Pelagibaculum spongiae: one gene and its partner. The protein of the gene in region 1 interacts with the protein of each later gene in a pairwise test. Links are inferred from orthologs where the notes say so. Each region holds a gene or a part of one and is shown on either strand. Other genes may lie near its edges.

What was found.
Region 2: the proteins of uvrD (region 1) and lpdA interact in binary tests that used the Escherichia coli proteins (3 or more experiments, as listed by UniProt). The link is inferred for Pelagibaculum spongiae from one-to-one orthologs.

Annotation. Positions count from the first base shown.
Region 1 is NZ_QDDL01000014.1:34,739-50,984, forward strand. What follows is about bases 4,873-7,769. They hold uvrD (DNA helicase II), read left to right. Parts: upstream 4,873-5,182; coding sequence 5,183-7,357; downstream 7,358-7,769. Other genes in these bases: DC094_RS20395 (sensor domain-containing diguanylate cyclase), read right to left, coding at 4,873-4,941. Outside these bases: DC094_RS20360 (TSUP family transporter), read left to right, coding at 1-622; DC094_RS20365 (antibiotic biosynthesis monooxygenase family protein), read left to right, coding at 650-988; DC094_RS20370 (DMT family transporter), read left to right, coding at 1,026-1,352; DC094_RS20375 (hypothetical protein), read right to left, coding at 1,694-1,981; DC094_RS20380 (RluA family pseudouridine synthase), read right to left, coding at 2,170-2,814; DC094_RS20385 (hypothetical protein), read right to left, coding at 2,984-3,226; DC094_RS20390 (BLUF domain-containing protein), read right to left, coding at 3,334-3,771; more of DC094_RS20395, read right to left, coding at 3,976-4,872; DC094_RS20405 (AMP-dependent synthetase/ligase), read left to right, coding at 7,890-9,731; DC094_RS20410 (hypothetical protein), read left to right, coding at 9,884-10,738; DC094_RS20415 (M48 family metallopeptidase), read left to right, coding at 10,877-11,677; elongation factor P-like protein EfpL, read left to right, coding at 11,843-12,409; DC094_RS20425 (hypothetical protein), read right to left, coding at 12,584-13,330; dinB (DNA polymerase IV), read left to right, coding at 13,506-14,582; DC094_RS20470 (hypothetical protein), read left to right, coding at 16,111-16,246. UniProt on the Escherichia coli protein: A helicase with DNA-dependent ATPase activity. Unwinds DNA duplexes with 3'-5' polarity. Translocates on single-stranded DNA with 3'-5' polarity. Initiates unwinding more efficiently from a nicked substrate than double-stranded DNA.
Region 2 is NZ_QDDL01000001.1:610,773-627,022, reverse strand. Bases 8,452-11,352 are described here. They hold lpdA (dihydrolipoyl dehydrogenase), read left to right. Parts: upstream 8,452-9,144; coding sequence 9,145-10,560; downstream 10,561-11,352. Other genes in these bases: DC094_RS02705 (reprolysin-like metallopeptidase), read right to left, coding at 10,997-11,352; DC094_RS02710 (hypothetical protein), read right to left, coding at 10,635-10,997; aceF (dihydrolipoyllysine-residue acetyltransferase), read left to right, coding at 8,452-9,133. Outside these bases: nadC (carboxylating nicotinate-nucleotide diphosphorylase), read right to left, coding at 1-710; DC094_RS02740 (DUF1631 family protein), read left to right, coding at 1,088-3,364; 1,6-anhydro-N-acetylmuramyl-L-alanine amidase AmpD, read left to right, coding at 3,437-4,006; DC094_RS02730 (histidine phosphatase family protein), read left to right, coding at 3,990-4,586; aceE (pyruvate dehydrogenase (acetyl-transferring), homodimeric type), read left to right, coding at 4,747-7,431; more of aceF, read left to right, coding at 7,466-8,451; more of DC094_RS02705, read right to left, coding at 11,353-14,092; DC094_RS02700 (CDP-alcohol phosphatidyltransferase family protein), read right to left, coding at 14,163-14,780; DC094_RS02695 (ATP-binding cassette domain-containing protein), read right to left, coding at 14,850-15,488; DC094_RS02690 (ABC transporter permease), read right to left, coding at 15,534-16,250. UniProt on the Escherichia coli protein: Lipoamide dehydrogenase is a component of the glycine cleavage system as well as of the alpha-ketoacid dehydrogenase complexes.

The DNA of each region.
Region 1 (16,246 bases):
GTTGCAGGGCAGCATGGGCACCGCAACCGCGACTTTTATGATGCTGAAGAAAAAACAGGTGCGTTGGCAAGATGTTCGCTTATTAATGCTAGCGGCGTTTATTGGTTCAACTGCAGGCACTATTGCCGTTCAGTTTATTAATACCGATGCTTTGAATTTTATTATTCCGTTAGTTTTATTATTGATTGCTATTTATTTTATTTGTTCACCTTCTTTAGGCAAAAAAAATAATGTAGCAAAGTTACAGAAGGTCGCCAGTAAAAGCTACCGCCGATTTGTTGTGCCAATAATTGGCGGTTACGACGGTATGTTTGGCCCGGGCACCGGCTCCTTTTTTGCTTTGGCTGGAGTATCGTTACGAGGCCAAGGTTTGATTGAATCAACCGCGATTGCTAAAACACTCAATTTCGCTACCAATATTGCTTCCTTAATAGTGTTTTTAATCGCAGGGAAAGTCGTTTGGGCAGCAGGCCTATTAATGATGGTTGGCCAGTTTATAGGGGCCTGGGTTGGTAGCCATTTTCTGGTGAAGATTAACCCTCAATACTTGCGAGTAATTGTGGTTGTGATGTGCCTTGGCATGTTAGCTAAATATGGGCACAGCTTAGGCTGGTTGGCTTAATCATTATAAAAATTAGGCAAGTTATTTATGTCTCTTGTTAATGAACCGTTAATTGCACAAACGTCGAAGCCACCTTATTACGCGGTGATTTTTAGCTCATTGCTGCAGCCAGATTCAGCTGAAAATGGTTATTCCGATATGGCCAATACCATGGTTGAACTCGCACAGCAGCAATCTGGCTATTTGGGTGTGGAATCTGCTAGAGAAGCACTAGGCATTACCGTGTCTTACTGGAAAGATTTGGAGTCAATCAAGGTATGGAAAGCCAATGTCGATCATCTGCAAGCGCAAAAACTGGGCCGAGAAAAATGGTATGCCAGTTATAAAGTGCGGATTGCTCGGGTCGATAAAGAATATGGTATTTAAAATATGAATTTTAATTTTAATAAATGAGCAGTATTTAATGGCATATGTTTATTTGGTGATTGCGATTGTAGCTGAAGTGATCGGAACCAATGCAATGGTTGCATCTGATGGGTTTTCCAAAATATGGCCTAGCAGCCTGACGGTTGTTGGTTATGCTATTTCATTTTATTGTTTATCTCTGGTGTTAAAAACCATACCGGTAGGCATTGCCTATGCGATTTGGTCGGGAATGGGCATTGTACTGGTTACCGCGATTGCCGTTGTTATTTATAAACAAGTGCCAGACTGGCCAGCGATTGTCGGCATGACATTGATTGTTTCAGGTGTGGCGGTGATTCAATTGTTTTCAAAAATGTCGGGGTGATTAGTTGGTTGTTTTTATTGTTGAAAGGTTTGGTTTCTAAATAACGAAAAACTCGCATCTTAGAAAACACATATGCATACGATTAATCGTTGCACTTGTTTTTACATTATTGAACAAACATGTCGCATATAAACCCGGGTAAGCTTACGGCGTACCCGACAATGTAAGTGTCTTATGCGAATGCTTACGTAACAATTAATACCAAGCAACAATTAATACCAAGCAAAAAATAATACCAACCAAAAAACTTAAATTTTCAGAATCTTCTTACACCAGTTAATATTAGAAAATCACCGAAATTAGCTGCTTATACGGCGATAGGAATGGATTGAAAAGTCTTACTACACAGCTTTGAGTTTCACATCTTCGCTCAACGTAACTGACAGTGCACCCGAACGTTCAATCATTTTTACTATGACAGATTGGATGGTTTCATCTTCACGAATATCGTTTTCGGTAGTGAAGGTTTCAACTTGAGGCTCTTTGCCTTCTTCTGCGACAAATTCAAGGTGTACTTCAGTAGCCAGTTTTTCATTCGGTCCGTAATAGGTGATGGCGATTGCTGGATAGCCCTTGAATCCTGCCTTGGCTTTTTTAGAGATTCTTTTTTTAGATTTTTCTAAATTCATAGTGATGTATCCTTTTCAAACGGATTAACGAGCCGGTGGATTAACTTATTTCCAATTTAACTCAGCTGGCTAAGTTACTTATTGAAAATGAATTTCAGCTGCTGGAAATTATAGGTATGCTTGGGTCTGTCTTAAGTGTGGTTGCTTTCTGCTCAAGTATATTGCCGGATTATCGGGCTATGTTCTAGTTACAATTGAAGCTCATCTGCGAGTCGTTTCAGATCGGTTGCCAAAGGTGCGATAAATGTTTGTTCCATTTGGGGAAGGTGAACCATATGACAGTGAAGTGCCTGGCGAGGGTGCCTGTTGCAAGGCGGGTTGCAGTACCATTCTTCTCCCACTATTGGGTGGCCGAGGTGACTTAAATGAATTCTAATTTGATGGGTCCTACCGGTGAATATGTTGACCGTTACCAGCGAATGCTCTGGGCCTTTTTTGGTGACGGTAAATTGACTGTGGGCACTTTTTCCATCGGGTGTAATGCCAAGGCTTCGCTGATCAATCTTGCCGATTGCGCCAAACTCTTCGCACTGATTCCAGGTTGGATTTCCATGAACAATGGCCAAGTATTCTTTCACTGAATTATGGTCTTCGAGTGCTTTTTTGTAGATAGAAACCAACCGTTTTTCTGTAACAAAAAGGTTAACGCCGCTGGTGTCTGCATCAAGCTGGTGAACTGCCCATACCATTGTTCCATGTCGCTGCATCAGCCAATATTGCAGGCAGTCATCGTCATCTAGTGAACGTCCAGAAGTGGGGATATTAAAAGGCTTATCTACAACTAAAAGGCCGTTTTTTTGGTAGATAATGCGTGCTTCAAGATCATCGATCACAGCGACTTCCTTGTGGGTGGTGTTTGATAAAAGTTTGATAAAAAATAGTGATGAAAATTAATTGCTACTCGAAATTATTTATTGATTATAAGTTATTTCCTTAGCCATCAATCTTGAATATAGGTGGCTAAAAATAACCTGGAATTTCAAAATAGGTAACGAGTTATGATCAAGAGATAAGTCTTAAAAATCGAGTAGCTAAGATTCGTAGCCAAAACCACAAACTCCACAATAGCCCGGCAAATAACATCACTAATGCGTAGATGTCCTCTGGCTCAGGTTGACCATTTTGATAGCCGTTATACATCAGCATGCCTGCGGCAAATAAAATCACCCCATAGCAAAATTTCTCGAACAGATCTCGGTATTGACCGGCCAGTCTTAGAATCAGTTTTTGTAGCAGATTTTTCATTGGTCCAGTGTAACTGCGGCGAATCAGTTTACCGATAGTGATTTACCGGTGAATTGAATCACCGGCACAGATTTAGTGTTGGAAGCGGTGGTTTTAAAGCGAGGAGATCAAGCTCTAACGCTATGGCGGCGAAAGCTCATTAGCAGCTTCATTGCCAAGGATGGTTGTTTGATTAATTCATCGCGCAGCAGGCCCACGGTCAGAAAATCGGTAATGCCAGCTTCGTCTGCTAGGTCATCAGCATAGGGGCCATAGTAGCCCATTTCCCATTCATTAAAGCGGCGTCTTTCGATGGGCCGCTTTAGTAGAGTGGTGACCATATGATGGCGAGGATCTTCACAAATGCGACGATATAGCGCTTCAACTTGTTGCTGCTCACCTTCAATTGCCTGAATAAATAATCCTTCGCAATAAAGCAGCATGCCGGTAATTCCGATCCGCTGATTATTAGGACGTGCGCTGTGTAATAGCTGGCGGATTTGTTCGGCAGATATTTCTTCGGTGGCGGTGCTGGTGTAGACCAGCGAATATGCTCGGTTGTCCATAACCTGAGTTTTCTTTTCCTTGAATAACACAGCAAAAGTCTGGTCTTTGCTGGGCTGAATCGTTGTGAGTAAACTCACAAAGCCAGTAGCTAATTAATCAATAGCGGCTTTTTTAGGTAGTTGACGAACTTAAGCGGAAAGATGATTTACTGAATTGGTATAAATCATCAAAGCAGGCAGAAATTTATTGATCATTGTAATGTTTTATAAATCGTAAATAATACTATCTCTGCCTGCTAGCTTGGCTTGATACATTAATTGATCGGCTCGGCGAACAATCGTCTCGGGCGAGTCAGTTGAGCATGAGATAGTCGCACCGATAGACAAGGTGCAAATAATATCCAGATTGTCTGCTGCTGATGGTTTTTCAGAATGATGCGAGCTAATACCAATTAATGTGCCACGAGTGATATCAGACAAGCGCTGGGCAATGATTTTCAATTTTTGTGGGCTGACTCTGGGCATGATCGCGACAAACTCTTCTCCACCCCAACGGCCTAGCATGTCGCTATTTCGTAATGCTTGACTTAAATAATCTGATAGCTGCTTTAGCACTAGGTCACCGGCATCGTGGCCGTATTTATCATTAATGTTTTTAAAATGATCAATATCAATAAATAGCAAGCCAAAATTAATTTTATGACGATGCATTTCAGCACAGCGAAGGCTGAGCTCTCGAAGTAGATGGCGGCGATTAGGCAAGCCAGTTAATTCGTCGAGTAATGCTTGGTCTGCCAGTTTTTTAAGGCGAGTTTCATTGCTTAGCTGACGTGAGATATCGCTAAAAATCTCTGTTGCACCAATGATTTCCCCATCACGATCGGTCAGGGGGGCGGTGCGCACTTCAACCGCAACTTTGCGACCACTCTTGTGCTTGAGAAATAAACGACAACGATGCTTTTTACCGCGTTCAATCACTGCGAGTAACGGACAGCCATTAATACAGACCGCTCGATCCTTTTGGTCGGTATGTCGCAAAATATTTTCATGGCAATGCCGTCCGACGACCTCTTCTGCAGAAAAACCCGTGATTAATTCGGCTGCTTGATTCCAAAATAAGATACGCCTGTCCTTATCGACCACATACAAACCATCAGCTAACTGGTTGGCTAACTGTTCAAAATCAGGAAGTAACGGGCTGGAATAAGCTTGATTAGAAGCTTTGGGCATTCAGATCTCCGGAAATACGATAGCCGAAATATACTCTTAGAAAGCGGCGGGTCAAAATGTAACAAATTGATTTGTTATGTAACTTACCGATATTTAGCTGAAAGTGAGTGCTAACTGGTACTGTGATTTTATCCAGAGGTTATCTGCTGGTAGAATCGGTCAGGCTCTAGGGCCTGCTAGCAAAATAGTGATCAGGACTTGGCGAATTGAGTATTAAACTGGCTCCATAAAGGCGGACCCGATGGACGATATATCCCCGATTCTCGACAATCTTAACAAGGCGCAGAGAGACGCAGTCGCCGCGCCAGAACAGCATTGCCTAGTATTGGCCGGTGCGGGTTCGGGTAAAACCCGGGTGCTGGTGCATCGAATCGCTTTTTTGACCGCCTCTGGTGGTGTGGGTGTTTCACCTTGGTCATTACTTGCTGTGACTTTTACCAATAAAGCGGCAGCAGAAATGCGCGGTCGAGTGGAGTCGGTGGCAGGTGTATCGCCAGCCGGCATGTGGTTAGGCACTTTCCATAGTCTGGCGCATCGATTTTTACGCCAACATTGGCAGCAAGCCAATTTGCCACAGCAGTTTCAAATTATTGATTCCGATGACCAGTACCGAATGATCAGGCGAATCATGCGGGAAGCCGGACTGGATGAAAGTAAATGGCCACCGCGTCAGGTGCAGTGGTTTATTAATAACAGCAAGGAAGAAGGTCTTCGACCACAACATATCGAGACTTACAACGATTTTCATCGTCAGACGCATTTGCAGATTTATCAGGCTTATCAAGAGGCTTGTGATCGCGGTGGCATGGTCGATTTCTCTGAGTTATTGCTGCGCTCGTTAGAAACCCTGCGCAACAATACTGAGCTGCGAAATCATTACCAGGGTCGCTTCCGGCATATTCTGGTCGATGAGTTTCAAGATACCAACACCATTCAATATGCCTGGTTGCGTTTAATGTGCGGCCCAAACAGTAAGCTGTTTGTGGTAGGTGATGATGACCAGTCTATTTACGGTTGGCGGGGTGCAAAAATTGAGAATATCCAACAATTCTCTCGTGACTACCCAGATGCTTTAAGCATTAAATTGGAGCAAAATTATCGCTCCACTAGCAATATTTTGAATGCTTCTAACGCTGTTATTGAAAATAACACCGAGCGAATGGGCAAAAAGCTGTGGACCGATGACGGCGATGGCGAAGCAATTTCACTATATGCAGCATTTAATGATTTAGATGAAGCGCGTTATATCGTTGATCGAATTCAACAGGAAGTGCGCGACGGCAGCCCCAGAAAAGATATCGCAATTTTATATCGCTCTAATGCCCAGTCACGGGTATTAGAAGAATCATTAATTCAAGCTGCAATGCCTTATCGAATTTATGGTGGTCAGCGATTCTTTGACCGCCAGGAAATTAAAGATGCGATGGGTTATTTACGGCTAATTGCCCATGGCGGTGATGACTCAGCGTTTGAGCGGGTAGTTAATACGCCAACTCGTGGCATCGGTGATCGCACGGTGCAGGCGGTTCGTGAATTGGCGCGTGAGCAAGAGCTCACCATGTGGTTAGCGGCTGAAAAATTAATTGAAGCCAAAGCATTAACAGCACGAGCCATTAAAGCCCTAAAAGGTTTCCTTGATTTGATCGAAGAACTTCGTGTTAATTGCGAAGGGGCCGAGCTGTATTTGCAAGCGGCAGAAGTGGTTGAAAACTCTGGTCTGCAAGCGCATTACCAAAAAGAAAAAGGCGAAAAAGGTCAGGCAAGAATTGAAAACCTACAGGAGCTGGTTAATGCCTGTCGTGGTTTTGATCCGGATTTAGCCAATGAAGAAGGCATGGAACTGGGTCCGCTTGATGCATTTTTAGCCCATGCGGCGTTAGAAGCGGGTGAAAGCCAAGCGGCCGATCATGATGATGCAGTTCAGTTAATGACCTTGCACTCGGCTAAAGGTTTGGAATTTCCAATTGTCTTTTTATGTGGACTGGAAGATGGCTTATTCCCACATAAAATGTCGTTGGACGATGGCAACCTCGATGAAGAACGGCGCTTGTGTTACGTCGGAATGACCCGGGCAATGCAAAAACTTAATTTAAGCTATGCCGAAATTCGTCGAATGTATGGACAGGAGAATTACACCTCGCCATCGCGCTTTATTCGTGAAATTCCTGCCGAGTTATTAAACGAAGTTCGACTGGGTGGCAGCGTGTCTAGGCCGGTGGTTAAGTCTTCGATGTTTGCACCGCAAGATACCGGCAGCGTCGCCTTAGGCAGCCGAGTAGCACATAAGAAATTTGGCGAAGGTACCGTGATTAATATTGAAGGCGATGGCCCTTCGGCGCGTATTCAAGTTAATTTCGATGATGCCGGTGATAAATGGTTAGTACTGTCTTACGCCAAGCTAGAAACTTTAAGTTAATGAAGTGCATGGCAGCTGTTATTGGTGTGAAAACTGATCAAACATAATAGCTGCCTGTATGGGCTATTTGAAAACCAGTCGCCGCAGTTAAACGGTGTGCTGGTTTTTTTGTAAAGATTGAATCGCTTGCTGTAGATATTTCGGTAGCATTCAAAACATGAAAAAAGTACTGGTTTTTATATTTTACATTCATCTATCAGAGCTAAAATTCCTCGAGTAAAACACAGATAAAATCAATCTTAGTTTTGATGATGGCTTTGTTATTAAATCACTAGCCAAATTGTTAATTCAAAAAAGCAAACCAGTACCATTTTTTATTGGCTAGTTTGGTTAAAACAGATCTTGCATCGAGATATTTCATTCGGTGATGTATCCCTTATACCCAAACCAGCCCTTTGAGGATTTTGGAGTGGATTGGGTATATCTCCCTTTATCGCCAAGCCGACAGTTGCTTTGATTACAACTGACGCTGATCAACCATTCGGTTAGTCTGCGCGTTATGCTGCAAACTGGCTTTTAAGTAGATAGCGCCATGCATTCAATAAAAATTCACCCGATTCATTTGCTGCAGCAACGGGCTGCTGAAACACCAGATAAGCCGGTGTTGCACTGGAAGTCCGATGGACAATGGCACCAGTGGAACTGGCGGGAGTTTTGGCAACGGGCTAATCAATTAGCCGGAGAGATGATCCGTTGTGGCCTAGAACCAGGCCAAATGATCGGTATTTATGCTTGGAACTCACCGCAATGGTTGTTGGTGGATGTTGCAGGCATGCTCGCCAGATTAGTTGTGGTGCCGATTTATCCAACCAGTACCACCGAACAAGCAGCACAGATTGCCGACGATTCTGGTATCCGCTGGTTGTTTACTGGCGTGCAACAAGAGTTTGATCGCGCCTTGCCATTGTTAGATGGTTGTGTCGAACAACTGGTGCCGATGTCTAAGGGCATCGATATTCGTTCGTGTCCGGCAGCACGTCCTCTAGGCAATTTAATCAGTCCCTTGAGCGAAGTATTACAAGAGCAAGTTGACCTGCGAATTGAGCAGGTGCAACTAAGTGATTTGGCTACTTTGATTTACACCTCAGGCACCACCGGTGTGCCAAAAGGCGTCATGCTGGATTTCGAAAACATGTCAGACAGTTTCGAAATGCACGACAAACGCTTAAAGGTTGGCAAAGAAGATTTAACTTTGAGTTTCTTGCCATTAAGCCATGTTTATGAACGTGCCTGGGCGCATTACATACTGACTTGTGGTGGCGAAGTAGCAACCTGTGCCGATCCGAAAAAAGTCGGTGAATTGCTGCCTGAAATTAAACCGACCACCATGTGCGCCGTGCCGCGCTTCCTTGAAAAAGTGTGTGATGGTATTCAGGCCAAAGCGTATAAAGCAGGTGGCTTGAAGATGCGTTTGTTCAAAAAAGCCATGGCTGATGGTTTGCTGCAGCTGGAGCATAAGCGCAAGGGTACTGTGGATAAAAAGCTTAATTTCAGATGTAAAATTTGGGACAAGCTAGTTTTTCAAAAAGTCCGACAAGCGCTTGGTGGCCGATTGAGAATGGTGCCATGTGGTGGTGCTCGATTGGACCCTGAAGTGCAATCATTCTTTATGGTGCTCGGTATTCCGGTAAAAATTGGTTATGGCTTGACGGAAACCCTAGCGACCGTTTGCTGTACCGATGACGGTAACTGGGAATCTGGTCATGTTGGTTTCCCATTGCCGGGAATAGACGTTCGTATCGGCGAAAATGACGAAATTATTGTTCGTGGCGGCAATGTAATGCGCGGCTATTTCAAGCGTAAAAATGCCACCGATGAAGTGATGAAGAATGACTGGTTCCATACCGGCGATTGCGGTTATTTCGACAAGCAGGGTCGATTGGTGTTAACCGATCGCATCAAGGAATTGATGAAAACTTCCGGCGGCAAATACATTGCACCGCAGCGTATTGAAGGTCAGGTTGCCCGTGGTGATCTGATCGAACAGGTGGCGATTATTGCCGAAGCGAGAAATTTTGTTTCTGCATTAATAGTACCGGCATGGGATTCGTTGGAAGATTACGCCAAGAGCGTTAATATCAAATATCATGATCGGCTAGAATTGCTAAAACATACTCATATTATGGATGTGATGGAGCAGCGATTAGAAGAGCTGCAAAAAGGTTTGGCGCGTTTTGAGAAAATTCGTAAATTCACCTTGGTTCCGCATGAGTTTTCAATTGAATTGGGTGAAATTACCCCAACGCTAAAACTTCGCCGTAAAGTGATCATGAAAAAATTCCGTAAGGAAATTGAGGCAATGTACGAAGGCGTTCGCTTTGATAGCAAGAGTAAAGATAAGACTAAAAACAAAACCGACCCAGATTTAGAGTAACGCTTAGCCAAAACTGAACGATAAATATTTGTACATATTATCGATCAATAATGAAAGCGCGGTTTACACTAAAAGGTGGAAGTGAAAACTAAAACTTTTACAATGTGTTATCTGGCGTTTAGATAATTAGCCCTATTTTTTTGGAGAAAGCCATGGATGGCGATCCAAGACAGGCATCAATCAGCCTGCCTGTTTTTCGTGCACTCACCGATAGTGCACCCTCTGTATGGCGTGAAGCATTGGAGCAAGCAATGTTGGCGCAACTCGATTCAATCATCATGGTACAAGATGCTTGGTCGGTTCTGACAGAAAACACGCCTTCAATTAATCAAAAACGTTGTTTTATAAGTAGCTTGTGGCGTGGCCAAGTATTTTCCTTGCACCTACCTGTTTTGTGCAAAAGAATTGAACAACAAATTCCGCTGGTAGATCAAAGCCAACAAAATCTACTGGAACAAGGGTTGCAGCTTTTAAGCCAGCTGGCAGTTCCGGTAAAACAAAAAACACCGCATCATAACTTTAATGAATTTGCATCAGCTTACTGTGGCGACCAAGTGTGGCAGTTGCCGCGCTATAGCACCGATGCTTCTGGGTTATTTGAATCATGGGGTGCGGGTAAGTTAGATATTTCACCATTAATAGAAGCGATGATGCTGACAGCCATGAATGAGTTGTGGAGCTTTGGTGAAAAAAGTTTTGCTGAACCCTTAATCTTCAAAGAAGCGGTTTTTAATGAAAAACTTACTGACGACTCGTCGAATGCTGAAAATCAGCAACTTCGATTGCCGCATCAATGGTTTGAACATTCCGCCGCCACTAATTTTCAATTAGCGATTGAAGCACTGCAATTAATTGCCAAGGCTTTGGATTGGCAGCCGGATGAAGAAGCGCTGAAGAAGCTTTGCCAAGGTTATATTCGCCGCAAGGCTGCGATTATGGCTTCGTTAATGGAAATGCTGCTACAACCACCAGAGTGGCTGGAACTGCAATTGGCCAAGCGTGCTTAATCCCAATTGAGCAGCTGACGAATTCTTCGGTGTAATTAAGGTATCGCTACGACTTAATCAGACATATTGAGGTGGCTTAGGTATAGATTTACAGTGATAGCGCTATAATGTGCGTCTTCTGAAGATGTAGATTGGCTTATGTTGAAGTTTCCTAAGATTGCCTTGGCTGTCGCTGTTGTAACAGCCACCGTCATGCTCACCAGTTGTGCTACCTCGCCTACCGGCAGAAAACAGTTCAAACTCTATTCCTCCCAGCAGCTGGCCGAGATCGCCACGGCGCAGTTCAGGCAGATGAAACAGCAACAGCCAATCAACAACGCTGCTAAAGATAACCAATATGTACAATGCATCGCCGATAAGTTGATTGCTCAATTACCACTGCCTTGGAGTCGCCAATCGTGGGAGGTGGTGGTTTTTGAATCAGACGATGTGAATGCTTTTGCCATGCCCGGTAATAAAATTGGCGTTTATGATGGCATGATCAACCTAGCAGAAAACCAACATCAACTGGCTGCGGTAATTGGCCATGAATTGGCGCATGTGCTGGCAGATCATTCCAATGAGCGCTTATCTTCACAAAGTTTGATTGGCTTTGGGGTAAAAATTGCCGAAAAGCAGGGCGGCAAGAGTCTCGCGCAAGGCGTTGGCACGGCGGCTAACTTATTAATTGCACTGCCGTATAGCCGGGTTAATGAAACCGAAGCAGATATTATTGGCTTGGATATTATGGCTAAAGCGGGTTTCCAGCCGCAACAAAGTGTTCGTTTATGGCAATTGATGTCGCAAAAATCCGGTGGAAAATCGGTGCCTGAATTGTTATCAACGCACCCGACCGATAAAAGTCGTATTGCTGATTTGCAAAAGCAAATGAATCAAGCAACAGCGCTTTATCGCCAAGCGAAAACCCAAGGTTATGCACCACATTGCAAAAAACCGTAGAAAACCGAATCAAAAAACCAAATTAAATAAATTTTTGTCAGTTATTAATTGGTTAAGTCAGCATTGAATGATAACTGGCTTATCTTATTGCAATGACAAAACAGAATTAGCTATTTAGACTGGCCGAATAAGTCGTTTCAAGGCTGCCAGTCCAGAGGAAAGATAATGCCTAAAGCATGCGATATAAAGCGCGGTGAAGTGGTTGATATTAATGGTCAGCCTTGTCAGTTAAAAGATATTACAGTGCACAGCCCATCAGCACGTGGCGCAGCAACTCTTTATAAGTGTCGTTTTACTGATCTGTTAAAAAAGCAAAAAGTCGATCAAACCTTCACCGGTGATGATTTTCTAAAGCCGATCGACACATCAAAAAAGCCGGTGCAGTTTTTATATAAAGAAGACGCCAGCTATGTATTGATGGACTTAGAAAGCTACGAGCAGTTTTATCTCGACGCTGAAGTACTGGGCGACCAGGCGCAGTGGTTGTCTGACACATTAGAAGGTATGTTCGGCTTATTAATTGAAGATCAACTAGTATCCATTGAGCTACCTAACTCGCTGGTGTTGGAAATTGTCGAAACTCCGCCAGCCATGAAAGGCTCCAGTCAGAATAAGCGCACCAAACCTGCTACGTTGGAAAATGGTGCTGTGGTTCAGGTGCCGGAATATATTTCAACCGGCGAGAAGATTAACGTCAATCCAGAGCTGCAGACGTTCTTGTCGAGAGCTTAGTGGGTTGATAAATTTCACATTGTAGATTTGATGAGTGTTAACGAAATCAGATATCTGGCAATAAATACCAAGGTGTCTGATTGCGCCTTTGGCTTATCAAACCTACATGTGTTGAGCTTTTGGGCAGGTTAATCATTCAAACCAAGTGCTGCGACTAAAGCTAATTTCGGTACTTTATCTTCTGCGTTTAGCCTGTCTTTTTTGATATTGCTGGCACAAATTAAAAATCATCTGGGGGGTCCATACCAAATGATGCCGATTGCCAAAACTAGTATGTTGATCAATGCCACCGGCACGTAGCACCCTAGCAACAATTGTTGAGCAGTTTTTACGTAACGTTCGGTAGTGTGCATCAGGTTTGGTTCGAATGCTGGCCCATTCTTCAATCATGGCTCGACAGTTCAAGCCAGACAGATTGTATGACCAAGGCTTTAAGAATTGTTTCGAAGCGCCTGCACCATGTTTAAAATGAAACATGTTTTTTAGAAATTTAAGGACTTGTTGATCCACTTGATCATCGTAATCCCATTCGGAGCACTCTAAACCTAAAAATCGATGGGCATAATTACCGTGTACAAGGCTTTCTATAACTTGTGGGTTATTTTGATCCAGCGATAGTAGCCTCCATTGTTCCTGGTGACTTATTTGCCCTAAAGAAACACGCTCACTTCTGTTATCTTCCATTAGTGAGATGTTCTTTTGGGCACCAAATTTCTTACCAGGTAAAATACTACTTTTTCCTGCATGGCCATCAGGCCACCAGCTGACATAGTTATGTAGTCGAGCGCTTTCATCATTTTCTAAAATTTGCATTGCTGCATGGCCGTAACTACCAATGTTTCCAAATAAATCACGCGTTTTATTAAATTGATCATAAGGCAACCAGACATAAACGGTTGCGGAAATTTGTTCTCTCGACATCGCCAACCTACAAAATTTTTATAATGATAAGGGGTATCATCAATGAAATTTTGTCGATTAGTTTTCGATTTAAAGATCTATGGCTAGATTGGCTAGATTAGCGAGCCTGTGTTTGTTTACAGTGATCGTTGGTTGGCGGTCACGCTGCTTCTATATAACAGCGAAGAGCTTTTAAATGTCTGATCACCCTCGAAAGATTATCCACTGCGATTGCGACTGCTTTTTTGCAGCGGTTGAGATTCGCGATAATCCTGAGCTACGTGCTTTGCCGGTGGCAATTGGCGGCAGTTCGGATCGGCGTGGGGTGATTTCGACCTGTAACTATGTAGCGAGAAAGTTTGGTATTCGTTCGGCAATGAATAGTGCCAAAGCGTTACAGCTGTGCCCGGATCTGATTATATTGCCGGGCAATATGGATAAGTACCGTGAAGCTTCGGTAAAGATTAACCGTATTTTTGAAGACTACACCGACTTAGTTGAACCCCTCTCTTTAGATGAAGCATTTCTCGATGTCAGCGAAAGCAATGCTTGCCACGGCAGCGCGACTTTAATCGCAGAAGAAATTCGCGCCCGAGTGCGTAAAGAAGTTGGCATTACAATTTCTGCCGGAGTAGCGCCGAATAAGTTTGTGGCCAAGGTGGCTTCTGACTGGAATAAGCCCGATGGCTTGTGTGTAGTGACCCCGGAAAAAGTCGATGCCTTTGTTAAGCAGCTTCCAATCGAGCGGATTTTCGGCGTCGGTAAAGTAACTGCTGGCAAATTGCATGCGATGGGCATTCTCAATTGCGGCGACCTGCGTGATTTTGAGCTGCCGGTGTTAACGGAGCGGTTCGGCCGATTTGGCTCACGACTACACCAATTGTGCCGCGGGATTGATGATCGACCGGTGCAAATTAGCCGGATTCATAAGTCGGTTAGCATTGAGCACACTTACCCCATTGATCTTTTAGGCGTTGAAAACTGTCTAGACCAATTGCCCGAACTATTAGAGCAATTGCACCGACGGTTGCGGCGATATCTAGAAAAAGACAGTGGCTATAAAATCAAAGGTCGCTTTGCCAAAGTACGTTTTAACGACTTCACCACCACCACGATTGAAAACCAGCTGCAAGAAGGCGAGCTTAAGCAATACCAGGTGTTAATTCGCCAAGGGCATGCTCGGGGTGAAAAACCGGTACGTTTGTTAGGCATTGGTGTGAGATTGGATGTTGATGATCAGCAAGCGCCCGAGCAGCTGACGTTGTTCACCTAGGTTGGATAAGCGTAGCGCCATCCGACGTCGTTATTCTCAGAAGGTTCTGATGCTTTTCTACGGATACAGGTGCTATTCGATGTTTTTCCTGCCAGAACCCTCTCTATAGAGAAAGATTCAAATTATCGGTAAGTTTATTGATCTTGAAAATCATCCGCTTAGCCTAAGAGGGGCTAAAACCCTCGGATTTTTTCATCTGAAGGGGTGACACGGCTTAGTGGATCTGTATAATGCGCCAGCGTTCCGGGTGATTAGCTCAGCTGGTAGAGCGTCGCCCTTACAAGGCGAATGTCGGGAGTTCGATCCTCTCATCACCCACCAAAGATTCTGGAGCGGTAGTTCAGTTGGTTAGAATACCGGCCTGTCACGCCGGGGGTCGCGGGTTCGAGTCCCGTCCGCTCCGCCATTATTACGGTGCATCTCTGTGACAAGAGATAGACAATGCATCGCTTACTGCTAAGGCAGTATAAAAGTGCTTCGGCAACATGTGAAAACATGTTTCCGGGTGATTAGCTCAGCTGGTAGAGCGTCGCCCTTACAAGGCGAATGTCGGGAGTTCGATCCTCTCATCACCCACCAATTTGGAGCGGTAGTTCAGTTGGTTAGAATACCGGCCTGTCACGCCGGGGGTCGCGGGTTCGAGTCCCGTCCGCTCCGCCATTATTACGGTGCATCTCTGTGACAAGAGATAGACAATGCATCGCTTGCGACTGATTATTCAGTGCGCATAAACGTAGTGCTTCGGCAATATGTTAATACATATTTCCGGGTGATTAGCTCAGCTGGTAGAGCGTCGCCCTTACAAGGCGAATGTCGGGAGTTCGATCCTCTCATCACCCACCAAATTGGAGCGGTAGTTCAGTTGGTTAGAATACCGGCCTGTCACGCCGGGGGTCGCGGGTTCGAGTCCCGTCCGCTCCGCCATCATTAAACCCATTAGGCTTGCCTAGTGGGTTTTTTGTTATGTGCGCTAGAAAAACTTCTTCGAAAACGTTCAAAAAATCCAAAGTATCAGCCTCGATATTAATTTCGGGTGTCTTGTCGTTATCCTTTGCGTTGATTGATTGCCCGCGCAGGTTGTACGGAACAGCCGTAGGCGTGACCTACAACTTGACCATATTGCAATTGATTCCAATGGTTTAATCAAATCACAATGACCTAATCGACACATTGCTTGCTGGGCATTTGTCGCGATCCCCGAAAGTTGTAGGTCGCCGTAAGCTCCGTACAACCTACATAGGCAAGCAATAAATGGCGGAATTAATGAAACCATAATGACCGAATCGAGATATTGGTTGCTGGGCATTCACCGCGATCCTTGAAAGTTTTAGGTCGCCGTAAGCTCCGTACAACCTTGCGCGGACAAGCAATTAATACCGGCATTCGTTTTTCAGGTGTGCGGAACGGCTTTGGGCTGATAAGATTTTGTTGATGGTAATTCTTATCGATTTTGTCGGTTGAAGCTGGCACCGCTGCGCTATTTTGTGAATAATGGCGACGAATAATAACCAAGTAGGAAACTCAAGTAATGACCATTGGCTCTTGGGAACCAGAAACACAGACTGAAAGCGGCTCAATGTCGATCGATGCTGCAGATTTACAGCTTTTTATCTCACTGGTAGAAAAAGGCCAGTTAGATCAATTGCCAGGTGTTGTTCCTGAAG
Region 2 (16,250 bases), on another replicon or contig:
CTGCGCATATCATCCAGAGAGTAGTTATCCAGCATAATGATATCGGCGCCGGCATTTAGCGCTTGTTGCAGTTCATCAAGGTTCTCTGTTTCAACTTCAACGGGTTTGCCTGGTGCGATCTCTTTGGCTTTTTCAATTGCTTGGGCAATACCGCCACAGGCCATAATATGATTCTCTTTAATTAAAAAAGCATCCCATAAACCAATCCGATGGTTTTTACCCTGACCGCATAAAACGGCATATTTTTGAGCGAGCCGCATGCCGGGTAAAGTTTTTCGGGTATCGAGTAAGCGACAAGATGTGTGGGCAATCGCTTTGGCATAAGCTGCGGTCGCAGTTGCCGTTGCGGACAAGGTTTGCAAGAAATTCAATGCAGGTCTTTCAGCAGTCAATAGTGCCCGAGCTGGGCCGCTAATATTGCACAGCACTGAGTCGGCAGATACCTGGTCGCCATCTTTTACCAGCCATTCAATTGAAAGTGTTGGATCGACTTGTTGTAAGCAGCTTTCGACCCAATCGATACCACTAATAACCGCATTGTCGCGGCATAATACACGTGCGGTACATTGGGTGTTTTGGTCAATTAATTGTGCGGTGATGTCGGCAGACGGGTCGAGCTTTTTATGGGCGGATTGGCCGAGATCTTCTTTTAATGCCAGTCGGCAGTCTCGATCAATCAGGTCTTGGGTCAGATAGTCAGGTCGATTCATGATTACTACCAATACAGCGAAAGCGCATCAGGGTCAGAGATGGCGATATTCTAAGACCTGAAACTACAAGAGTCACCAAAGAACTCGTTAAGCAACTGATTAAAAATCTTATCCGTATAAAACAAAAGGTTTTTCTGTGTTCAATGGACTTTTACAAGCAGGTTTGGCGCATCTTGCAAGTGTAATTTCCCCAAAGTGCTGTAGATCAGGTTATTGAATCAAATTCGCCTGGCCGTAGTTAACCGCGGAGAAAGTGAGAGCTGTGTCCCGTTTGGTAACCAATACCGCTGATAGTATCATGCTCAGGAAGTTGTAATTATGCACCGTAACAGGGGTTAGAAGTGGTTAAAGCCCGCCATATAGAGGAGCGTCATCCTATGAACGATTCCTCTCTCGGTAATGCCAGAGGAAGAGCAGTTATTGACCGGATGAAAGACCCGGTCGGCCAGAAATTATCTGGTTTGCTGGTTCACATGTTGGATCAAGTGGATGATGCTTTGTTTGAATTGGCTGATCGAGCTGTTGCTGGCGACCAAACGATTTACTTCGATGCGATGCGAGAAATTCGGATTCGCCGCAAAGGTCTGCATACCCGTTTTAATCAGGAAGTTGATCAGTATTTTCATTTGATGACGCGTGAGCCTCAGGTTTCGGAAACTGAAGTGGCTGCTGAGCTAGATAGTTTGAGCTTGGTTAAAGAAGATGAAATGGAAGAACAATTGGCGCTGACTGGAATGGTCGAGCGAGTTGTTAAAATATCTACCAATTCAATGACGGTGCTTGACCAACGTACTGCCTGGTTATGTAGTTGTTCCCCTGATGATTGTCGTTCGCTATCTCCCAAAGTGATTGCCGAAGCTTTTTTTGAATCCAGTCGAATACTTGAACTGCCAATTAAAGCTCGAATTGTTCTTTACAAGTTGTTTGAAAAGCATGTGATGCTGCAATTGCCAGAATTTTATCACTGGCTTAACCAGTGGTTAGAGCAAGCAGGTGTATTGCCAGATTTGACGATTGATAGCATGCGCAAAGAAGCTTGGCAGAGGCGTAATGCTGCAGTTCAAGCTTCAGTTCAGAATACAGTTAATTCTGCTGGCCAGCCGTTACCCGAACTTGCAGAACAAGCCATTATTGGTGGTGAAATGCCACCGCAGCAAAATATGCAACCTGTTATGCAGCAAGGGCAACACAACATCATGCCTGCGGTTCAGCAGTTGATGGCGAGCTATCGGCAAGGCCAAGGTGTTAATGAGCCAATGCCGCCGCAACAGGCGCAGATTATTCCACGCGATATGTTGCTTAATGAGCTGACTGGATTGCAAACTAGCCAGCAAATGATTGCAGTTCAACCAAGCCAATTAAAAGAAGTGATTCAAAATCAGATCGCCAATAATATGCCTTCAGCAAATATTGGACGATTTGAATCAGATGCGATTGATCTGATTAGCATGATGTTTGAATTTATTCTTTCTGACAGTTTGCTACCCGATCCAATTAAATCCCAAGTGAGTCGTTTACAAATTCCGGTGGTTAAAGCAGTGATCGCTGATCCGGGTTTTTTCAGTCAGCACGGACATGTTTCGAAAAAGTTAATTAACACCATGGCGCACGCTGGTGTGGGGTGGCATGACGATGAGCGTGGTAAGCGTTTATTGTCTTTTATGACCAAGCAGGTAGATAATATTTTACAGCGCTATCAGCAAGATGCCGGTGTTTTCGAATTGGCAGAGCTTGAGTTAACTGATTATTTGCAAAATGACCAGCGCCGGACTGAGCTGTTAGAAAAAAGAATCCGCGAAGCGGAAGAAGGTAAGGCTCGAAATCAGCAAGCTGTTGAAAAAAATGACAAGATATTAAAGCCATTATTAAGTGGTGCTTTGGCTGAGCCAGTAGCCAAGTTATTACATCACTGGCAGCAGGTTTTAAAAATTGATTGGTTAAAGCATGGCGATGATCCGGGCGGTATTTGGGATAAAAATTGTCAAGAAGCAGCGCTTTTATCTGGGCTTGGTAAAGGCTTGCCAATTAATGCAGGTGAACTAGGGCGACTGGCGGAAGCGTTAAAACAAGGTTTTATGCGCAATGGCTTAGATGAGCCAGAAGTGCGTCGGTTGTTAAAACAAATTCAACAGCCATTGCAAATTCCTCAGCAAGCATGCTCTGCAAATGAAGCGCTTTACCAACCAGCCGACGAAACTACTGGTTTGGCTGCAGATGTAATACCGCAGGCTGATTTGGATGAGCAGGTTGAAGATCAGTCTTCCCAGGCGTTGTTAACTGAACCAGCACCAATGGAGCAATTTATTGCTACGTCATCAGCGCAAGGTGCCGAACAAGCTGTGAGTAATGCGCCGGTTGAGCCGGATATGAGTTCTTGGTTATCGATGGTGGATAGCTTTTGCCGTGGCCAATGGTTTGAATGGCAAGATCAAGATAATAAACTTCGTTGTAAATTAGCGGCAGTTATTGGTAGTAGTGGCCGTTATATTTTTGTCGATCGTAATGGTATGAAAGTGCGAGACAACAATCGTGATGAGCTAGCTCAAGCGCTACAGGCTCAGCAGTTAAGGTTATTAGATGACGCGGCAATGTTTGACCGTGCGCTAGAAGCGGTGATTGTTAATTTGCGGGAAGTGGGTGAAAAAATAGGTTAATTGTTTGTTAGGTTATTTTTATTAACTGAGCTCGTTATACTAAAGGCTGTTTTTACTGAACAGCCTTTTTTAATGGAAATTTCAAACGAGACAGGATTGCTCTCTTTGGCATGTCAATTTGCCAGCGCTCATTTCAGTGAGCGTCCAGATCCAAATGATATTTCTTTATTAGTAATTCATTGCATCAGCTTGCCGCCAGGGCAGTTCGGTGGCAGAGAAATTCATGACTTGTTTATGGGTCAGTTAGATTGTGATGCTCATGAGTATTTTGAGCAATTACGTGGTTTGGAAGTCTCTAGCCATCTGGTGATTAGTCGAGATGGTTCGGTTGAACAATATGTACCGTTTCATCTGATGGCTTGGCATGCAGGTAAAAGTGAATTTAATGGTCGTCAGCGCTGCAATGATTTTTCAATCGGTATTGAGTTGGAAGGAACTGAAACTGAAACCTATACCGATGCTCAATATCGTTCGCTTTCACGAGTAACAAAGTGTTTGCTGGATCACTATCCGGCGATAAACCCTGAGCGCATTGTTGGTCACAGTGATATTGCTCCCGTTCGCAAAACCGATCCCGGTCAATTCTTTGATTGGGAAAGATATATGCGAATGCTGGAGTCTGAGGATGTTGACCACGATTGATCTGTTGCGCCACGGGCTACCTGAAGGTGGCCGTAAATTGCGCGGTGCAATTGATGATCCACTAAGTAAAGTTGGTTGGCAGCAAATGTGGTCAACCGTTGATCAGTATCTTGAAAATCCTCCCTGGCAGCATATTGTTTGTTCTCCATTAATTCGTTGTAGTCAATTTGCTGAAAAATTAGCTGACAAAGCCAATTTGTCATACCAAATTATCCCGGAATTAAAAGAAATTAGCTTTGGGGTTTGGGATGGAAAGTCACCAGAAGAAATCGGTGAAAAACGTTTAGCTGAGTATTGGTTAGACCCTTTGAGGTATGCCCCAGATCAATCGGAAGGGATAGTTGAATTTAATCAACGTATTTTGAATGTATGGGCAAATTTGCTGAATAACTACAATGGACAACACATTTTGTTAGTGGGTCACGGAGCGTTGATTCGTATTTTGCTAGCGAATGTGCTCCAGATGCCGTTACATGCCATTTATCGGATCGAAGTACCCTTCGCAAGTCTGAGCCGTATATTGATTCAGGACAAGGGAGAAAAACCGTTTTCACGGTTGGCATTTCATGCATCCCGTTAATAACTAGCAGCTGCTACCTGTATTCGATTCTGATTTCCAAGGCTGATTTCGCACCACGAAATCTCTATCTGCTCTGGTCGACTAGACTAGGGTTGACCTGGAGCCGGTAGCAGAGTTTGGCCACAAGCCAACAGTAAATAAAATCAGGACCGAGGAGCCTATGGCTGAACTAGATAAATTTGATCTTGATCCAGAAGAAACCCGCGAATGGATTGAGTCCCTACAATCAGTTCTTGAGAAAGATGGACCAGAACGCGCCCATTATCTTCTAGAAGAATTGATCGATAAAGCCCGTCGAAGCGGCGCTTATTTACCTTACAAAGCGACCACCGCTTACATCAATACGATCCCAACCAACAAGCAAACTCCTTTACCGGGTGATGCTTCGATGGAGCGCCGGATACGTTCTCTGATTCGTTGGAATGCCATGGCTATGGTTATTCGTGCCAATCAGAAAACCACAGAACTTGGTGGGCACTTATCCAGCTTTGCTTCTTCGGCGACTTTATATGACATAGGTTTCAACCATTTCTGGAAAGGCCCTGAGGCCAAAGATGGTGCTGACCTGGTTTATATCCAAGGTCACTGTGCACCTGGCATTTACGCTCGCTCCTTCCTAGAAGGCCGCTTGGGCGAAGATGATTTGGAGTTATTCCGTCAGGAAGCCAATGGTAAGAAAGGTCTTTCTTCTTATCCGCATCCTCGACTGATGCCTGATTACTGGCAGTTCTCCACCGTTTCCATGGGTCTGGGTCCAATCCAGGCGATCTATCAGGCACGTTTCCTGAAGTACATGGAAGACCGTGGTCTGATTAAAGCGGGTTCTCGTAAAGTTTGGTGTTTCTGCGGTGACGGTGAAATGGATGAGCCTGAATCACAGGGCGCTATCGCACTGGCAGGCCGTGAGAAGCTAGATAACCTGATCTTTGTAATCAACTGTAACCTGCAACGTCTTGACGGCCCTGTTCGTGGTAACGGCAAGATCATCCAGGAGCTGGAAGGCAACTTCCGTGGTGCTGGCTGGAATGCGGTTAAAGTGATTTGGGGTCGCCACTGGGATCCACTGCTGGCACGCGACAACGAAGGTTTGTTGCTCAAGCGGATGGAAGAAGTTCTAGACGGTGATTACCAGACTTATAAAGCCCATGACGGTGCCTATGTTCGTGAGCATTTCTTCGGCAAGTCTCCAGAGCTGAAAGAAATGGTTGCCGGCATGAGTGACGACGACGTATGGCGCCTGAACCGTGGTGGTCACGATCCTCATAAGGTTTATGCAGCTTATGCTGAAGCGGTTGCCCATAAAGGTCAGCCTACCGTAATCCTTGCTAAAACCATCAAAGGTTACGGCATGGGTGATGCGGGTGAAGCACTGAATAAGGCGCATCAAACTAAGAAAATGAACGAGGAACATATTCGTCAGTTCCGCGATCGTTTTGATATCCCGATTACTGATGCACAACTGGAAGGTGTTCCTTATTACCGTCCAGCTGATGACAGCCCTGAAATGAAATATTTGCAGGAGCGTCGTCAAGAATTGGGTGGTTACTTACCACACCGCAATCAGGCGGCAGAAAAGTTGCCTGCGCCAGCATTAGAAGCTTTTGCCCCATTAACTAAGGGCTCTGGCGAGCGCGAAATGTCAACGACTATGGCATTTGTTCGCATGCTGAACATTCTGACTAAAGATAAGAACCTTAAAGATCGTCTGGTGCCGATTGTGCCAGATGAAGCCCGTACCTTTGGTATGGAAGGTCTGTTCCGTCAACTGGGTATCTACTCATCGGTAGGCCAGTTATATCGTCCAGTAGATGCCGATCAGGTGATGTTCTACAAGGAAGATAAACAAGGTCAGATTTTAGAAGAAGGCATCAACGAAGCTGGCGCATTCTCCAGCTGGTTGTCTGCTGCAACTTCCTACAGCACTAACGGCGTTTCCATGCTGCCGTTCTACATCTACTACTCAATGTTCGGATTCCAGCGTATTGGTGATCTGGCTTGGGCAGCTGGTGACATGAACGCACGTGGCTTCCTGATTGGTGCCACGGCTGGTCGTACTACCCTAGCGGGTGAAGGCCTGCAACACCAAGATGGTCACGGCATGATTCAGGCTGGTTTGATTCCTAACTGTGTTGCTTACGATCCTTGCTATGCACATGAAATGGCAGTGATCGTTCAAGACGGTATCGATCGGATGATGAACCAGCAAGAGAACGTCTTCTACTACATCACCGCAATGAATGAAAACTACACACAACCTGCCCTAGAAGCAGGCACAGAAGCAGGCATCCTCAAGGGTGGCTACAAGCTGAAGTCTGTTGGCGATAAGGGTATTAAAGTCCAGTTGATGGGTGGCGGTACGATCTTGCGTGAAGTTGAAGCGGCAGCTGAAATGTTGGCTGAAGACTTCGGTATTCAATCCGATGTTTGGAGTATTACCAGCTTTAACGAATTGAAGCGTGAAGCCGATCTGGTTGAACGTGAAAATCTGCTGAATCCTGAAGCACCTGTTAAGTTAGCCTACATCACCGAGCTGTTGAAAGATGCTGACGGCCCTGTGATTGCTGCGACTGACTATATGCGTGGTTACCCTGAGCAGATTCGTCCATTCTTGCCGACCGATCCGCAAGGTGGCGAGCGTAAATTCACCGTATTGGGTACTGATGGCTTCGGTCGCAGTGACACCCGTGCTGAATTGCGCGAATTCTTCGAAGTAGATCGTCGTTACGTTGTTTTGGCAACTCTGAAGACGCTGGCCGATCAAGGTCGTATCGAAGCTTCAGTAGCCGCAGAAGCAATCAAACGCTACGGCATCGACAACAGCAAGCCGGCTCCGTGGACTGTATAGTCCGCGGCTTCCGCTAAAGGAGATTTTTCTGGTCATGGTTGAAATCAGGATTCCAGATATCGGTGCTGATAGCTCCGAACTTATTGAATTACACGTCGCGGTTGGCGATAGCGTTGCAGTTGAAGATGCATTAGTGACCTTGGAAAGCGACAAAGCTTCCATGGAACTGCCTTCTCCTGAAGCCGGTGTAATAAAAGAAATTTGTCTGAAGATTGGCGATAAGGTTAGCGAAGGTGATTTGCTGATCAAATTGGAAGTCGCTTCTGCAGCTGTTGAAGCGGCACCGGCAGAAGTTGCCGCACCAGTTGAAGCTGCCAAACCAGCTGAAGCAGCACCCGCTCCTGCGGCGGCGCCCGTTGCAGCAGCTGTTGTTGCTTCTGGCGCACCTGAGCCAGTTACTGTTCCAGATATCGGTTCAGACGGTCAGGTTGACGTTATTGAAGTACATGTTGCGGTTGGAGATGTGATTGAAGCTGAGCAAGCGATCATTACTCTAGAAAGTGACAAAGCTTCGATGGAAATTCCTGCACCTGCTGCGGGTAAAGTGACTGAAATTAAAGTCGTTGTTGGTGATAAAGTTTCACTAGGCGATTTGGTGTTAATGCTAGAGCCAGTTGGCGCAGCATCAGCTCCAGCGCCGGTTGCTGAATCAGCGCCTGCACCAGTTGCACCTGCTGAAAAAGCACCTGTAGCACAAGCAGCCAGTCCAGCAGCAGCGGTTGCGCCGGCCAATGTTCAGCCAGTGAATGCCTTATATCAGGTTTCAAGCAATATCTATGCATCACCTGCGGTACGTCGTTTGGCGAATCGTTTGGGTGTCAACCTGACTCAAGTTAAAGGCTCTGGTCGTTCAGGTCGTATTAAATCTGAAGATGTTGAAGCATTTGTTAAACAAACCATGACACAAGTTCAATCGGGACAAACTCCGGTTGCAACAAGTGGTGCGCCGGTTGCCGGCAATGGTTTGCAAGTTGCTGACTTCCCGAAAATGGATTTCAGCAAGTTTGGCGATGTTGAAGTACGTCCGCTGAACAAAATCAAAAGATTAACTGCTAATTTCTTGCATCGTAACTGGGTAACCATTCCTCATGTGACTCAGTTTGATGAAGCTGATATCACTGAGATGGAAGCTTTCCGCAAGGCCAAAGGTGCCAAGTTGAAAGAGCAGGGCATTCGTCTGACACCATTAGTGTTTATGATGAAGGCTGCGGTTCATGCGTTGCAGGCTGAGCCTGAATTTAATGCATCCTTAGATGAAACTGGCGAAAACCTAGTACTCAAGCAGTACTACCACATTGGTGTTGCAGTCGATACGCCAAATGGTTTGGTGGTTCCAGTGATTCGTGATGTTGACCAAAAAAGCCTGATTGAGCTGGCTGAAGAGTTGGGTGAAATCTCGGTCAAGGCACGTAAAGGGCTGTTAAAGCCTTCAGATATGTCTGGTGGTTGCTTTACTATTTCTAGCCTCGGCGGCATTGGTGGTACCTCATTTACCCCAATTGTTAACTGGCCAGATGTCGGTATCCTCGGCATTTCCCGTAGTCAGATGAAGCCTGTCTGGAACGGTAAGGAATTCGAGCCACGCTTAATGTTGCCATTGGCGTTGTCTTATGATCACCGCGTGGTTGACGGAGCACAGGCTGCACGATTTATCGTCACCTTGAGTGCTGCGTTGAACGATCTGCGTAACCTGCTGCTGTAAAGGATCGGTTAATGGAAAAAATTACTACTCATACCGTTGTTCTGGGTTCTGGCCCAGGCGGTTATTCTGCTGCTTTCCGTGCTGCTGACTTAGGTCTGCAAGTTACTTTGGTAGAAAAGTTTTCTGAAATTGGTGGTGTTTGCCTGAATGTTGGTTGTATCCCTTCCAAGGCATTGTTACATGTTGCCAAGGTTAAAGATGAAGCTGCGCAGGTATCAGAGCACGGTATCAGCTTCGGTGAGCCGACAATCGATATTGATAAGGTTCGTGCTTGGAAAGATTCAGTTATCACCAAGTTAACCAGCGGCCTGAAAGCGATGTCAAAGCAGCGCAAGGTTAATCTGGTTCAAGGTGTTGGCGAGTTTACTGGCTCTAATACTTTGCTGGTAAAAGGCCCAGAAGGCGAGACTGAAATCACCTTTGAAAATGCCATCATTGCTGCGGGTTCACGCCCGATTGATTTGCCATTCCTGCCTAAGGATGACCGAATCATTAACTCTACTGGCGCTCTAGAACTGAAAGATGTTCCTGAGAAAATGCTGGTAATCGGTGGTGGTATTATCGGTTTAGAGATGGCGCAGGTTTACAATGCGTTGGGCTCTAATATCAGTGTTGTTGAATTGCAGAACCAGATTTTCCCTGGTTGTGATAAAGACCTTGTTCAGCCGCTGATGAAGCGAATTAAAAAGCAATACGACATCATGCTGGAAACCAAAGTCGTTGCTTGTGAAGCTAAAGAAGATGGCCTTTGGGTTACTTTCGAAGGCAAAAAAGCACCTGCTGAACCCCAGCGTTATGACAAAATCTTGCAGTCAGTGGGTCGTCTTCCAAATGGCAAGCTGATTGGTGCTGAAAAAGCCGGTGTTGAAGTTGATGATCGTGGTTTCATCGCATCTGATCGCCAGCAGCGCACTAATGTGCCGCACATTTACGCGATTGGTGATATCACCAGCAACCCAATGTTGGCGCATAAAGCGGTTCCAGAAGGGCGCTTGGCAGCAGAAGTTATCTCCGGTGAGAAGAACTATTTCGAAGCGTCGGTAATTCCTTCTGTTGCTTATACCGATCCAGAAGTTGCATGGGTAGGTGTCAGTGAGATTCAGGCTAAAGAACAAGGCTTGAACTACGGTAAGGGTGCATTCCCATGGGCTGCTAGCGGTCGTGCTCTGTCAATGGGTCGTGAAGAAGGCTTTACCAAGGTGTTGTTTGATAAAGATACCCACCGTTTAATCGGTTGCGGCATCACAGGTAGCCACGCAGGCGACTTGATCGGTCAGGCATCATTAGCGATTGAAATGGGTTGTACTGCTGAAGATATCTCTTTGACAATTCAGCCCCACCCAACACTGACTGAAACCTTTATGATGGCGACAGAAGTGTTTGAAGGTACAGTAACTGACTTGTTTATTCCAAAACGTAAAAAGTAATTGGAATAAATTAAAGTTAAATAAAAAGCCCGGATGGTTTTAAATCATCCGGGCTTTTTATTGCTGGCAATAAATTAATTAAAACAAAAATCAATCATCACTAGATTATATTGTTTAGCGAAAGCCATTTTTTTCAATAAATCTTTTTTTTCATCAGCAGTAAAATTATCTTTAAAGCCTTTGATGGGTTGGCTGCCACATTTATTGATTGCAGCCTGTTTTTGTTCTACAGCGATTCCCGGAATTGGATTACCTCGGATCGGCAAATACAATAATCGGGTGTCACCTTTTTCAGCGCTGGCTTTGGCTAATTGCTTAGCTGAAGTTTCCAATAGCTGTTTGGGTTGGCTTTCAGTGGCAGGGCTATTACTTTGTGCCTGCAAAGTGCAGGCACAAAGTAAAAGAGATACCACAACTACGGTTAGTAGTTGCTTCACTATTTTCTCCTGAATGCAGGCAATAGCAGTAAGGCTAGTGCCCATAATGGCAAGCTACCGCCGCCGCTTTGTTTGTCGTCATCACCCGGATCGGTTGGTTCTGGATCAACAGGAGCCGGTTTGGTTACAGAAACTTGTAAATCGAAACGACTAGACGTTTGTTCGCCACCACTAACTTCAACTGGAACGGTTAAGAAACCGCTAAAGCTACTAGAAGCAGTAATCGTATTACTTACCACGCTGTAGTTATTTCCTGGGAGAATATTCAAAGTGTATTGAACACTCGTTGATTTTCCAGAAAGTTGTAAGTCTTCAACAGAAAGCGTTAATGTTTTACCCGACTCAACAGTTAAGTCAGATTGGCCTGTAATAACCAGCGGAATAACAGGTGGAATGACTGGGGCAGTTACTTGTACTTTCAGGTTGAACAGCGCAGAAGTTTTCTGGCCACCGCTGACTTCTACAGGAACCGTTAAAGTGCCGGAGAAGTTACGGTCAGCAGTAATTGCTGTGCCAGACACGTTGTAATTATTTCCTGGGAGAATATTTAAAGTGTATTGAACACTCGTTGATTTTCCAGAAAGTTGTAAGTCTTCAACAGAAAGCGTTAATGCTTTACCTGACTCAACGGTTAACTCGGATTGCCCCGTAATAACTAGAGGAATAACTGGAACGGTTACTTGTACTTTCAAGTTGAACAGCGCAGAGGTCTGCTGGTTACCGCTGACCTTAACGGGAATTGTTAAAATACCAAAGAAATTATTGGTGGCGGTAATTGTTGTGCCAGACACATTGTAATTATTTCCTGGGAGAATATTCAAAGTGTATTGAATGCCCGTTGATGTGCCAGAAAGCTGTAAATCCTCAGTGGAAATAGTTAAAGCTTTACCCGATTCGAAAGTTAACTTGGTTTGTCCGGTAATGCTTAAAGGTGCAAAAACCTCAATGGTCATATTAAAAATATTACTGGACGATTGACCATCGCTGACTTGAACGGGGATAGATAAGGTTCCAGTAAACTCATTATCTGGGGTTACTCGTGTGCCGCTAACAGTGTAATTGTCTCCTGATTTAACGATTGCTGTGAAGTTATCGCTATCGGAATCTTTGATGGTTAACTGGCTTGGAGATATCGTGAATGATTGGCCAGAGATCACTTCAATGATGTTCTTTTGACCAGTGACCTGCGGTGCTTGGTTGTTGGTGCTGCCGGTAATCCGCAAGGCTGACTTGGTAATTGCAAAGAAAATATTATCGCTGCAGCTAACCATTAATCGAGCATTAGTAGTAGTGATGTTTGGCACTGTGAATAATGCAGCGCCGTTATTCTCAGCTTGAGTAATCAGAATAGGATCGCTCTCGATATCTTTAAGTATCTTTATATCAACGCTTGAGCAGTTAATCGGATCGCGGTTTGTTTGAGCAACATTCCAGCTTACAGACTGTTGGCTGCCAGCCGTCCAGCTTACACTGCTTTCGGGAGATGTAATTTCGAACCCTGAACCTGAACGGACAGTGATTTGACTGGAATCATAGGATACGCCGCCTTTTCCATCTCTGGTAACCAAGCGAAAATTCAAGGTGCGGGATGTTGTTGGGTAGGTTTCCCCTTTGGCAGTAATGCCATTAATGACATCTTCTAGCCTAGGTAGATATCTGACAGGGGTAGCTTTTGGTGGCCAAACTCGAAAAATTGGACCGTTGCCTCTGTCGCGATCGAGGTTTGAGTTAGCGACACCGGTATCATATTGCTCCCAGCTATAGCTTAGTTGATCGTTATCTAAATCTGTTGCAGAACCTTCTAACCGAAAAGGTGTGTTGGCTGGAATAATATAATTCTTGCCAGCGTTGGAAGATGGTTTAGTGTTTTGGTATGATTCTTTACTGAAGCATGTTCCAGAATAACGAACAAAAGTATTTATTTGGGAAATAGAGCGTGTGTGGAAGTAAGGGTCGGAATTTCTCTGTAAATCATCATCTTCGCAAATACCGGCATAGGCCATGATGGTGCTGCCGCTACCAGGTTCGTAGGCTGAGCTATCAGACCGGTTATCGCCGCTACAGTTTCTAAGAGTGCCGTTAAATGTATGCTCTGCACCAAATTGATGGCCAATTTCATGGGCAACATAATCGACATGAAATGCATCGCCTGTTGGTTGGTCAGAGCCAGTGATACCTTCAGCTTTATATCTACCGCAAACGCTACCTAAACTAGCCAGGCCACCGCCGCCGGTGTTAAATACATGGCCTATATCATAGCTGTTAGAACTAATTCTGCTGTTGATTGCAGATGCTGCTTCGTCAATGTCGTAGCTGGTGTTATCAAATGGATCGGTGCGCTTATTGGTGAAAATTAAATCTTGGTTGCCAGCGACCAGTTCAAGTTTTATTGAAAGGTCGCGCTGATAAAGCTGATTGACTCGGTTGATTGCAGTAGTCACTGCGGCCATGCCTTTAGATACAGTGCCACCATGAAACTGGGTATATTCACCACTTGCAGCAACTGCAATTCTAAATTTTCTTAAATCGCTAGTGCTAGTTTGCTGTGGGTCTTTTGCTGCTGCCTGGATGTTGTCTAGGTTTAACTCACCAATTACCCGATCAGAGAAATTTCTATTGGAAGGCTTTAAATAGCGATAACTCTTATATTGCTTATCAGTTTCAACATGAACCGGATCGATATAAACCAGCTGTTGTTTGTTGCTGAACATGGCGTGAAAGCCTTGCGGTGTTATATCGAACCGCCCCACATTGCTAGGGTTTCCAATTTGATGACCTTTGAAGGTTCTGATTTTCGGAAATTCACTGGCGAGCTCTGGCGCCATAATACTGTCTAGCTTGACTTCAAAACGGATCATTCCACCTTCTGGAATAGGTAATTCCAAAATAGTTTTGGTCAATCCAGGCTGGCTGAGTTGTTGGCGAAGTTGTGCTATATCAGCAGTCAAAAATCTTTCATTGCCACTAGTACTGATTGGGGTATCGATTGATTGTTTGTTTGCTATTCGATTGTCTTGATCAGTCCAAATACTTGCTGCTTGAGCGGTGTGTGCGCAAGGAACAATGGCACATGCCAGTAGCCATTTCTTTAACATAAATATACCTTTTTAAACTTCGTAACTTTCCTCCAATTGTGACAAGTATTCACGGCTTGTAACAGGTTTATTAATCAGCTTTTTGACGAATAGTATGAAATCCACCCCATATTCTGACCATAGTCGTGACCCAGCACAAACCACCAAATAACCACGCGGCTATTGAGAACCAGTTAGGGAATAGGCAGATTAAAAAATAAAAAGCAATTGTTTCAGTACCCTCGGTTATGCCTTCTAAGTAGTGAATTGATTTGTTAGAAAATTGAACCCTGTTTATCTTGTGTTTCTGCGCCAAAATGGCAAAGGCAAGAAAGGAACAGCCTGTTCCGATAAACGAGAAGATAAGAAACGCCGAAGCTAGTGCGTTTTGCTGTGGGTTGGCTAATGCAAAGCCAAAAATAACCGCAGAATAAAAGATGAAATCTAAAACAATATCTAAATAGCCACCATGATCAGTCGGTCCTTGTAACCTAGCTAAGGTGCCATCAAGCCCATCGAGTATTCGGTTCATTGCAATTGCAGTTAACGCCCAGCCGTATTGCTCAAAAGCCAGTAGTGGTATACATAGCATGCCGATAGCAAAACCAAACAGTGTTATCTGGTTGGCAGTGATTCCAGTATTGGTAAGCAATTTGGCAAGAATGTTTAAAGGTTTTTGCACCAGTGGGTGTGCATATTTATCCAGCATAATTGATTTACTTTTCTCTAATTTATTAAATGAAAATATCTGATCGTGTTTAGATCGATTCGATTGTTGTTAGGAAAATCTTATTAAATGATTGGAGTTGGCTATATCAGCTTCATCATGGGTAACCAGCAAGGCAGGAATGTTACGTTTTTCAATCAGCTCGAATACGCTATGACGAAAACTGTGCCTAAGTCGACTATCGAGCTTTGAAAATGGCTCGTCGAGTAAAATGGCTTTTGGTTCGGCTAGCAACGCTCTCATTAAACTAACGCGCGCCCGTTGACCACCAGAAAGCTTGGCAACATCGTAGTTTTCTAAACCTGATAGTTCCGCTTCTTCGAGTGCTTGTTCAATCCGCTTTTGTTTTTGTTGCTTAGACAAGCTGCTGGGTAATGCAAAGGCCAAATTGCCAGCAACATCCATATGCGGGAATAACAAATCATCTTGAAACAACAGCCCAATGTTACGTTGCTCTATCGGTAAAAGATGGATTGCTTGTTGGTTAAGAAAAACTTCACCGCTTAATAAAAAATCACCATCTTTGCCGTGGGATAACGCACCACATATCGCTTTAAGTAAAGTAGATTTTCCGCAACCGCTCGGCCCCATGATGCTCCAGATTTCTCCGGCACAAATTTCCAAATTAAATGAATCAATAATTGATCTTTCATTGAGTTGGATTGAAAGGTTATTAATCGTCAGGCTCACGGTTTTTCTGCTCCAGAGGCAAGTTGTTTCAAAACATTTCAATCGCTAAGGTTTTCCATTTAATAACAGCTGGCTGCGATGGCGATAGAAAAATCGTGGTAACCAGATTGCAAGCAGCCAGATCACTACTGGAGCGAGCATCTGTAGGCAGGCATAGAGTGCTAATAAGCGCCGATTGCCGCCGGAAGATAATGCGACAGCTTCGGTCATTAAAGTTGAAACTCTGCCGCTACCCGCAAATAGAGTAGGAATATATAAAGCGCAGCTTACCGCAAACCCCAGCGCAAAAGTGGTCAGCAATGGCTGCAACATCATCGGCAATCTTATTTGGAGTAACGCCTGCCAAGGTGTTCTGCCTAAAGCTCTGGCAGTCAGTAATAACCGAGGGTCCAATTGCTGCCATGGGCCGGATAACGAAAGCATGCAATATGGAAATACAAACAGTAAATGAATCAGTGCTACGGTTAGCAAATAGCCGTCAATCGAACTCCATAAAAGTAGCTTTTGAATGCCGGGAATAAATATTAACTGTGGCAATATTAAGGGTAAATATAATACCACTTTCTGTGTTTTTTTTATTTTTAATCCGCTTTGCAATACCAGAATACTTAATGCCAGCCCGATAGTGGTGCTGATAAATCCAATGGTTAGGCTGTCAGCCAATACCGGCAATAGCTGTTCCAGATAACGTTCCCATGATTTGGTTGTTAGTTGTGGTAATAAATCGGGAAATGGCCAACGCCAACTAAATGAGCGTAAAAC